DNA from 3 places in the Hymenobacter sp. BT491 genome. Region 3 is predicted to be linked to each of the others. Evidence: riboswitches for the same ligand, from Rfam matches in the RefSeq annotation. Region 3 holds a riboswitch; each other region holds the start of a gene.
The links. A riboswitch is a leader RNA that binds a small molecule or an ion and turns the genes downstream of it on or off. The one in region 3 is predicted to bind S-adenosylmethionine.
Positions count from the first base shown of each region.

Region 1: it holds a riboswitch for S-adenosylmethionine, as region 3 does, so the genes downstream of both, H9I52_RS05745 (amino acid permease) here and H9I52_RS14850 (O-acetylhomoserine aminocarboxypropyltransferase/cysteine synthase family protein) in region 3, are expected to answer to the same signal.
Region 2: it holds a riboswitch for S-adenosylmethionine, as region 3 does, so the genes downstream of both, H9I52_RS09340 (RimK family alpha-L-glutamate ligase) here and H9I52_RS14850 (O-acetylhomoserine aminocarboxypropyltransferase/cysteine synthase family protein) in region 3, are expected to answer to the same signal.

Region 1 is NZ_JACSJJ010000001.1:1,347,545-1,350,816, forward strand. Features, by position in the region: gene H9I52_RS05735 (Gfo/Idh/MocA family protein) at 1-36, shown strand, start outside; gene H9I52_RS05740 (EcsC family protein) at 166-918, shown strand; SAM riboswitch class I at 992-1,083, shown strand; gene H9I52_RS05745 (amino acid permease) at 1,426-2,904, shown strand; gene H9I52_RS05750 (MGH1-like glycoside hydrolase domain-containing protein) at 3,012-3,272, opposite strand, start outside.
Region 2 is NZ_JACSJJ010000002.1:845,554-848,825, reverse strand. Features, by position in the region: gene namA (NADPH dehydrogenase NamA) at 1-321, shown strand, start outside; gene H9I52_RS09345 (hypothetical protein) at 513-1,025, shown strand; SAM riboswitch class I at 1,127-1,230, shown strand; gene H9I52_RS09340 (RimK family alpha-L-glutamate ligase) at 1,600-2,598, shown strand; gene H9I52_RS09335 (LLM class flavin-dependent oxidoreductase) at 2,603-3,272, shown strand, end outside.
Region 3 is NZ_JACSJJ010000003.1:767,573-770,844, forward strand. Features, by position in the region: gene H9I52_RS14835 (lysylphosphatidylglycerol synthase transmembrane domain-containing protein) at 1-8, shown strand, start outside; gene H9I52_RS14840 (copper resistance protein NlpE) at 133-624, opposite strand; gene H9I52_RS14845 (LysM peptidoglycan-binding domain-containing protein) at 793-1,092, shown strand; SAM riboswitch class I at 1,498-1,611, shown strand; gene H9I52_RS14850 (O-acetylhomoserine aminocarboxypropyltransferase/cysteine synthase family protein) at 1,995-3,272, shown strand, end outside.

The DNA.
Region 1 (3,272 bases), on a different contig from region 3:
GTAGAGATCATTGAGCGGATATATCGGTTGCGGTAGTTTGGGCGAGTTCGGTGCTTTGGGCGGAAGTCGTGCCGAGGGGAAAGAATGGATCGGCCCCTGAATCTTTTAGCCAGAATAGATGTAAAGAATTGAGCCTGTAGGTTTTATTCTGCGTATCTATATACTATGACTTCCTACGAACAGCTAGCTTATGCGGAGCTGCGGACGTGGCAAGCACAGATGCAGCGACCGCCCTCATACCTCAACCGCTTCACGCGGCGAGTACAAATGCGCCTTAATGCCTGGCTGCCTGAGCGTTTGCACGAGGCCATCACGGTCACCATCAAGCAGATGGTGCGCGGCGTGCTGTACGGCTCTTCGTACCTCACGCGCCGGCCCACTGCCGATGCCTCGCTGGAAGAGCGTGAAAAGTCGGTTCGCTGCCGCGTGCGATCCTACCGCAACACGGCCTCGGCCGAAGGAGCCGTTACGGGCGCGGGCGGCTTCCTGCTGGGGCTGGCCGATTTTCCGTTGCTGTTAGGCCTCAAAATCAAGCTGTTATTTGATGTGGCGTCGCTGTACGGATACGATGTGCGCGACTACACCGAACGCTTGTACCTGCTGCATGTGTTTCAGCTGGCCTTTTCGAGCCAGCACACCCGCAACGAAGTGTACCACCGCGTAGTCAATTGGGAAGAGTATCGCCACCAGCTGCCCAAAGATGTGCAAGCTTTTGACTGGCGCACTTTCCAGCAAGAGTATCGCGACTACATCGATCTGGCAAAGATGGCCCAGCTGATGCCCTTCATTGGGGCAGCAGTAGGAGCAGTGGCTAATTACCGCCTGATCGAGCAGCTTGGCGAAACCGCCATGAACTGCTTCCGCATGCGGCGCTTTCTCGAGTCGGATGCTGCTGTACCCGCCGAAAGAGCCGCCTGACAGATCGCATTTGGTAATGCAAAGTTGCGGCACGTACCTTTGCAGCATCAATTCTTTCCCCATCAAAGGATTGTTTTTATATCGAGGCGTGGAGAGACAGGCTCTATGAAACGCCGGCAACCCTCGGACCATCCGAAACGGTGCCAAGTCCTGACCATATAAAAACAACAATGCCGTGGCTTTTTCCAATAACCTTTCTGCCCCGTTCCTGTTGTGTGCGCGTACGGCTGCTGGCTCCGTTCTGATAACGGCTGATCGTGCCTGTTGCAGCTTCGCATTTGGTTGTTGTTGCTGATTGTTTTTCGGTACTGCCGCAGCTTGTGGCCCCTAACGGAGTCAGAACTTATACTTATATATAAACCATTGAATATCAATAGTTTATATATAAATCAGTAAAGTAATTCTGGTATAGCCAAGCTGCGTAGTCCACAGCCCCTTTTTCCCGTTTCTATCGTGATAACCCGGCAGCAAGCCGGCCGGTGGCCCGCCTTGTCCGAACCGTATTGTATGTTAAAAAAATCATTGGAACTTCTGCGGCAGGAAGCTGCCGAAACCGGCTCTCATACTCTCAAACGCAGCTTAGGTGGCCTCAACCTGATTGCCATCGGCATCGGGGTAATCATTGGGGCGGGGCTTTTTTCGCTCACCGGCATTGCAGCCGCCAACCACTCCGGACCGGCCGTCACGCTGTCGTTTGTGGTGGCGGCCATTGGCTGCGCCTTTTCGGCTTTGTGCTATGCCGAGTTTGCCTCTATGGTGCCCGTGGCGGGTTCTGCTTATACCTACGCGTATGCCACTCTGGGTGAGCTATTTGCCTGGATCATCGGCTGGGATTTGGTGCTCGAATACTCTGTGGGTGCCGCGACTGTGGCCATCAGCTGGTCGCAATACTTGGTGCGCTTTCTGGCCAAATACGACCTTCACATGCCGGCGCAGCTCGTGCTTTCGCCCTTCGAAAAAGTTACGCTGGCCGACGGCTCGGTGGTGTCGGGTTTTATCAACTTGCCCGCCATCCTGATCGTGCTCTTCATCACGGCCATCATCATTCGTGGTACGCAAGGCTCGGCCGTTTACAACGGCATTGTGGTGGCCCTGAAGCTCTCCGTGGTGGCCGTGTTTATCGTGCTGGGCTGGCAGTACATCAACCCAGCCAACTACCATCCTTATATTCCGGCCAACACGGGCCACTTTGGCGAGTTTGGTTGGAGCGGAATTCTGCGCGGTGCCGGGGTGGTGTTTTTCGTGTTCATTGGCTTCGACATCGTGGCTACCATGGCGCAGGAAACGAAGAATCCGCAGCGCAACATGCCCATCGGCATCATCGGCTCGCTGGTGATCTGCACGATTTTGTTTGTGCTGTTTGGGCACGTCATGACGGGTCTGGCCAATTACACGGAGTTCAAAAACAGCGCGGCGCCGGTGGCCATTGCCATCGAGAAGACGCCTTATGCCTGGCTCAGCCAAGCCATCATCATCGCCATTCTGATTGGGTATACCTCCGTGATTCTGGTCGATTTGCTGGGCCAGTCGCGGGTGTTTTTTACCATGTCGCGCGATGGGCTGCTGCCCGGCGTTTTCTCCCAGATTCATCCGCGCTTCCAGACGCCGCACAAGTCCAATCTGCTGCTGGGCGTGTTTATTAGCCTGTTTGCCGGGCTGGTGCCCATCAGCGTCGTCGGCGAAATGACGAGCATCGGCACGTTGCTGGCCTTTGTGATGGTGTGCATTGGCATCCTGATTTTGCGCAAGCGCGAACCCAACACGCTGCGCCCGTTCCGCACGCCGTGGGTACCGCTGGTGCCGATCTTGGGCATCCTAACCTGCTTGGTGATGATGCTGTCATTGCCCGCCGACACTTGGATTCGTCTGTTTGTGTGGCTGGCCATCGGATTAGCGATCTACTTCGGCTATGGCAAGAAAAACAGCAAGCTGCGGCAAGGCATTCAGGCTGAAGCGCAACCCGCCCCGCAAGAGGTAATTAGTTGATATGAACTTACTTATAACAAAAGAGCCGGCGCATTGCGTCGGCTTTTTTGTTGTGCGTAAGTCAGGAGTAAATACCAATTCCGCCGCTTGGCGCTGTGGCTGCTGTACTATTTTGGGGTATATAACAGCTTGGCAATCAGGCCAGTCCAGCCGGTTTGGTGGCTGGCACCTAGGCCTTTGCCGTTGTCGCCGTGGAAGTACTCGTGGAACAGGAGGTAGTCGCGGAAGTGCGGGTCCTTTTGCAGCAGCTTGTACTTGCCAAACGCGGGTCGTTGGCCTTTTTTATTGCGAACAAACAGCTTGGTCAGGCGTTCGGAGAGGGCCGCGGCGATTTCTTTAAGGGTGCTGAACTGCCCCGAGCCCGTCGG
Region 2 (3,272 bases), on a different contig from region 3:
GTCTTGAAAACCAAAGATGTCGACTTGATCGATGCCTCTACCGGCGGCAATGTACCCAATGCCCGCATTCCGGTCGGCCCCGGCTACCAGGTGGAATTTGCCGCCCGCATCCGGCAGGAAACCGGCATCCCGACCGGAGCGGTCGGCATCATCACCGACGCCCGGCAAGCTGAAACCATCCTGGAGAACAACCAAGCCGATCTGATCATCATGGCCCGCGAGTTTCTGCGCGACCCGTATTTCCCGCTTCACGCGGCCCAGGAGCTCGGCGCGGACGTGCCGTGGCCCGTGCAATACGAACGGGCCAAGCGCCATAAGTAACTGACTACAAATCACTTATCAACTTAAATCAGTCATCACTTCGCTAAACGTCCGTCCTTCTCCTGCTGTGCTCAGAAGGATGGGCGTTTGTTTAATAGCGGGCAAACATATTTATTGCGAGTCGCAGTAATAGCAACAGCATCTTAGCCTCAGCGATAATTATTGCATTGAAGCATCAAAGCCTATTTCACATGGAAGAATTTTTATCTGCACCAGAAATTAAAAGAGTTAAATTTTTAGGGCTTTATCAAGCCTTAAGCGGCGCTTTAGGTATATTTATAACAATTTGGGCACTGGCTCAGACAGAAATAATCACTGGAATTGTTCTCGCAATGATCATTACAATGCTAAGTTTTTATTCTTTTTCTATTTATGCGGGCAAATTACTGATAAATGATAGATACGAAGGACTTTTGATTTCAATGATCAATCAATCGATTCAGGTTCTCAATCTTTCGTTTGCGGGAATGTCATATAAATTTGTATCAGGTTCGGCTTTCTTTATTAATATAGATTTAACAAAGAGCTTATCAATAAAATTTGAATTTAATTTCCCTACTTTCCTTTTGAGTTATAATAGAAACTATGAATTATCTGTTTTCGGCGTAAATATCGTTGCGATTATTCTGCTGTTATCCCTTAATAAAATAAGAGAAGGAATAAAGGAAAAACGTCAGCTTCAAGTTGCTCAATCAGCTTTGTAATTTCCACAATACGGTCGAGCTTTAGGATTTCCTGTTTGCATTGTAAGCTGTCGGCAACCATCTTTGCAACCATAACGTCAAAACCCGGTTTTTTCGGGGATGATTTATACAGAAGAAGGGAGAGATCAGGCTCTGTGAACTTCTAGCAACCTACCTTGAGCTAAGGTGCTAATTCCTGCCTAAAATTGTTTAGGAACTATAAACCAGCGCTTTACATGCAAACCCCAACGGTTTTTTCAGTTGCCTCTCCCCTCGCCCGAACCCAACACGCGTTGTTCGGCGGAGACTTCTTCGTTTCTACAGCTTCCTGTTGCTGTTGTTGTTAACTCTGCCATTCCAGTGTCGGTTGGTATAGTACAGGCTCCTCTTTACAAGTGCTAAGCAGCACGGACTGAGCCTTTTGTGGCCCTTTGCCCCGCACAGGTTGCAGCCAAAACCAGCGCCCGACAAAACTTTCCCGCTGGAAATTTCCTTCTACTCCTTTCGATACGAATTCTTTATTTATCTAACTAATTGACAATCAGTTAGTTATATAAATACTCTCCTGTAATTTCTCAGATTACCAACTACCTATATGTCCACTTACTCTTCCGAAAAGCCGATTGGCATTTATTACGAGCATCCTGAGTGGTTTAAGCCGCTGTTTGCCGAGCTCGACCGTCGGGGCATTGCCTACGAAAAGATTGATGCCGCCCACCATATGTTCGACCCTTCCGAAGAGGAAAGCCGCTACAGCTTGGTGGTCAACCGGATGAGCTCGTCGGCTTACCTGCGCGATCATGGGCAGGGCATCTTCCATACGGCAGGCTTCATGACGCATCTCGAGCGGTTGGGTGTGCGCGTAATCAACGGAACGGTGGCGTCGAGCATCGAAACCAACAAGGCTCGCCAACTCTCGCTTTTGACGCAGTTGGGACTGAAATACCCCAAATCGCGGGTGGTAAACCACGTTTCGCGCATTCCGGATGCGGCGGCTGAGTTGCAGTTCCCGCTGGTGGTGAAGGTCAACATCGGCGGCAGCGGCGCGGGCATCATCCGCTTCGACACGCCGGAAGGCTTGCAGCAGGCTGTGGAAGCCGGCAGCATTGATCTGGGCATCGACCAAACGGCTCTGGTACAGGAGTTTGTGGCGCCGCGCGGCGGCCACATCACCCGCGTAGAAACCTTGGATGGCAAGTTCCTCTACGCCATGAAGGTGTTCACGACGGGCGAAAGCTTCAACCTCTGCCCTGCCGAAATCTGCCAGATTCCGGACGAGATCACCGAAGGCGACTTCTGCCTCACCGAAGCGCCCAAGAAAGGCATTCAGGTAGAAGCAACGACTCCACCGGCCGAAGTGATTGAGGCTGTGGAGCGCCTGGTGGCTGCGGCCAAAATCGACGTGGGCGGCATCGAATACCTCGTAGACGACCGCAACGGCGACGTGCTGTTCTACGACATCAATGCCCTCTCCAACTTCGTAGCCGACGCCGTGAACGTGGTGGGCTTTGATCCCTACGCCCGCTTCGTAGACTACCTGGAGCAAGAACTGGCTAAGAAGTCGGAATCTCAACTCGCCACCCAAGAAGCTTAGAATCATGCAGTTCGGATATTGGCTTCCCATATTTGGCGGTTGGTTGCGCAACGTGCCCGACGAAGGCATGAGCACTTCCTGGGACTACGTGCGCCAGCTGGCCCAGCGCAGCGAAGAGTGGGGCTATAGCCTCACGCTCATCGCGGAGCTTTACTTAAACGACATCAAAGGCCAGGAGGCGCCGGCCCTGGAAGCCTGGTCGACGGCGGCAGCGCTGGCGGCGGTGACGAAGGAGTTGGAAATCATGGTGGCCGTGCGGCCTACTTTCCACAACCCCGCGTTGCTGGCCAAGCAAGCCGCCAACATCGACCTCATTGCGCCGGGTCGCTTGTCGCTGAACGTGGTGTCGTCGTGGTGGCGCGACGAGGCGACCAAGTACGGGCTGCACTTCGAGGAGCACGACGATCGCTATGCCCGCACCAAGGAGTGGCTCGACGTGCTGACCGGCGTGTGGGAAAAAGACCATTTCACCTACGAAGGCAAGTACTACAAAGTCACCGACAACGTACTACAACCCAAGCCGGCCAAAAAGCCTTTCCTGTACGCCGGTGGCGAATCGGAAGCGGCTAAAAACCTGATTACCACCCAGTGCGACGGGTACGTGATGCACGGCGACTCACCCGAGCAGATCGGCAAGCGCATCGCCGACATGCGCCGCCGCCGCGAGGAAAAAG
Region 3 (3,272 bases):
CACCCTAGTTCACAATTATTTGATTATAAATAAGTTGCAAGTTATTTTTCAGATCACTTAGCCATTAAAAAAGCCCTTCTGCATAGCGCAGAAGGGCTTTTTTAGGGTTAGAAAATTGTATTTTCAATGCTGTTAGTCAGCTTCCAGCATCATCTGCGAGCCATCTGGGGCTTTGAGAGTAATCTCATTTTTGGTCAGATTAACTACGTCAAAGCTCATGGAATTGGGGCCACCCGCAGGCGTCAACGTGATCTTTTTAGCGGCTTGGTCAAAGGTGTAAGTACCCTGCATTGTTTGGGTGGGCGACGACATGTTGAAGTTGCCGTTGGCATAGAAGCGGAGCTCGGTCTTCTTGTCGGCGCTGGTTTGCGCCACTTTATCGCCGGTGGCAGAGGTTTCTTTGTCGGTTTTCCAGACTTTGCTATCGGTACCGTAAAGCAGGTTGGTTTCGCCAACTTTATTTTCTTGGCTACAGCTTGCGGTCAGCAAAGCGACTAACACCAGCAAGCTGGCCAAATACCGGAAGGGAGAAAGGGAGGTTTTCATGGGTACGTTGTAAGGGTTAGGAAGGTGAGCAGTAGGCTTGTTGATAGCCGCTGGGTGGAACTGTGCGGCATCAGACATAGCGCCTATTACGGCAGACCCGCCAAAAGAGTTAGCACCCAACACTTGAGCTTCCGGCACTACAACTTATTCATCCTAAACGCGTAAGCTCCCCTGATGTCGTGGCAATGGTGCACTTGCCCACTGCCGAAGTTTTTCCCTACTCTCTAATCTAAAGCTTTACACACTATGGGACTGTTTGATTTTCTGAATAAAGGCGAAGAAAAACCTGCTCAACCGGCTAATCAGCCCAACCAGAATGCGGGTAACACCGATTTCTTTGGTGGCAACAGCGCCCAACCTGCCTCTGCTACTACGCAAGGCGACACGTACACTGTCGTAAGTGGTGACTCGCTGTCGAAAATTGCCAAAAATCATTATGGCGATGCGGCCAAATGGCACCAGATCTACGAAGCCAACAAAGGTATTATCGGCAGCAATCCCGATCACATTGAGGTAGGCCAAGTGCTTACGTTGCCTAAGAGCTAAGCTCTTATTCTCTTACATAACCAGGCAAAAAGGCTGCTTCCAACTGGAGGCAGCCTTTTTACATATAAGCTATTGATTTTTAGATATTTAGAATGATTCTTCTTTATAAGACACCCTGTGTGTAAAGGTTTCGGGCAAGAAGTACGAAGCCACGCAGAATTGCTTAGTAACACTTGAAGAATAACAGCGATTCGGAAGCCAAATCAGCAGCTTACTGAAACCGTTATTCGGGTCATTAAGCAAAATATTTTTCCTGTGCTTCCGTTCTTTTTTAGCTAAGTATCTCATAAACTGCCGACTAGGCCGCGCAAAAAATATTGTCCTGGATTTGCGTATGTCAAATCCGGTTGTACATTTGCAGCTACCAACCCGGTACTCCCCCGCTCGCGGCGGGGTAGTTTTCAAAATTTATACAGAAGCGGCGAGAGATCAGGCTCCGTGACCCGCTGGCAACCTTCGACCGCGCGAAAGGTGCCAATTCCTGCCCGGCCCGGCATCCGCCGACGGGGAATATAAGTTGAGTGCCATGCAAAACTCTTTCGCTTTCGCCCCCTCGTACCCATCTGCCACGGCTGCTTTTCTGCACGCCGGTTTGCCAATGGGTATTCGTGTTTCGGTTGCCGCTGCTCTTAGCCGCCCCGAAGGTGTAGTCATGCGAATGCGAATGTGCCGCTGTTGCACCTGTTGTTGCTAACTCGCTAAGTCGAGTCTAGCCTCCTTTCCTTCCCCTCTGTACTTACCGTAAAACTGCGTCTTGCAGCGTCTTGGTACGCTCTCCGACGGGTTTTTCCTGCCTCAGCGCAGCCTTGCGCTCTTGAGGAGCTTCGCCTAAGCCGTCCGTCGCTTACGCCCTGATTTACAGCATCTTCCTCCTTCTGACACTTCCTAATCACAGCATCTTTATGTCTACGCAAAACCTGCACTTCGAAACCCTCCAAGTACACGCCGGCCAACAACCCGATCCGACTACCGGCTCCCGCGCAGTTCCGATTTATCAGACAACCTCCTACGTCTTCAAAAGCGCAGAACATGGCGCTAACCTCTTCGCCCTGAAGGAGTTCGGCAACATCTACACCCGTTTGATGAACCCAACTACCGACGTGTTTGAGCAGCGTGTAGCTGCCCTCGAAGGCGGCGTAGCAGCGCTAGCAACCAGTTCGGGTCAGGCTGCTCAGTTCATTTCCCTTAACAATATCCTCCAGGCCGGCGACAATTTTGTTAGCTCGTCGTTCCTCTACGGCGGCACTTACAACCAGTTCAAAGTGGCTTTCAAGCGCTTGGGCATTGAGGTTCGCTTTGCCGACGGCGATAATCCCGATCATTTCGAGCAGTTGATCGACGACAAAACCAAGGCGATTTACCTCGAAACCATCGGCAACCCCAGCTTCAGCGTGCCTGATTTTGAGCGCATTGCCGCCATTGCCGAGAAGCACGACCTGCCGCTGGTTGTAGACAATACGTTTGGCGCTGGCGGCTACTTGTTCCGCCCCCTGGAGCACGGCGCGCACATCGTAGTGGAGTCGGCTACCAAATGGATCGGCGGCCACGGTACCAGCATCGGCGGCGTGATCGTGGACGGCGGCAAATACGACTTCGGCAACGGCAAATTTCCGCAGTTTACGGAGCCTTCCGAAGGTTATCATGGCTTGGTTTTCAATGACGTATTCGGCAAAAACGGCCCGTTTGGCAACATTGCCTTCATCATCCGGGCGCGGGTAGAGGGCTTGCGCGACTTTGGGCCGTCTATCAGCCCTTTCAACTCCTTCCAGCTGTTGCAAGGCCTCGAAACCCTGTCGTTGCGCGTCGACCGCACCGTAGAAAATGCACTGCGGGTGGCCACTTGGCTGGAGCAGCATCCGCAGGTCGAGAGCGTGAACTATCCTGGCCTAAAGAGCAGCCCCTATAACGCCTTGGCGCAGAAGTACTTAAAGCGCGGCTTCGGCGGCGTGCTCACCTTCACCATCAAAGGCAGCAAGGAAACGGCCACCAAATTTATTGATAACCTAAAGTTGGTGAGCCACTTAGCCAACGTAGGCGATGCCAAGACGCTCATCATTCAGCCATCGGCTACCACGCACCAACAACTCTCCGACAACGAACAGCGCGCCGCTGGTGTAGCGCCTACGCAACTGCGCCTGTCGGTTGGCATCGAGCATTTTGAAGACATCCGTGCCGATCTG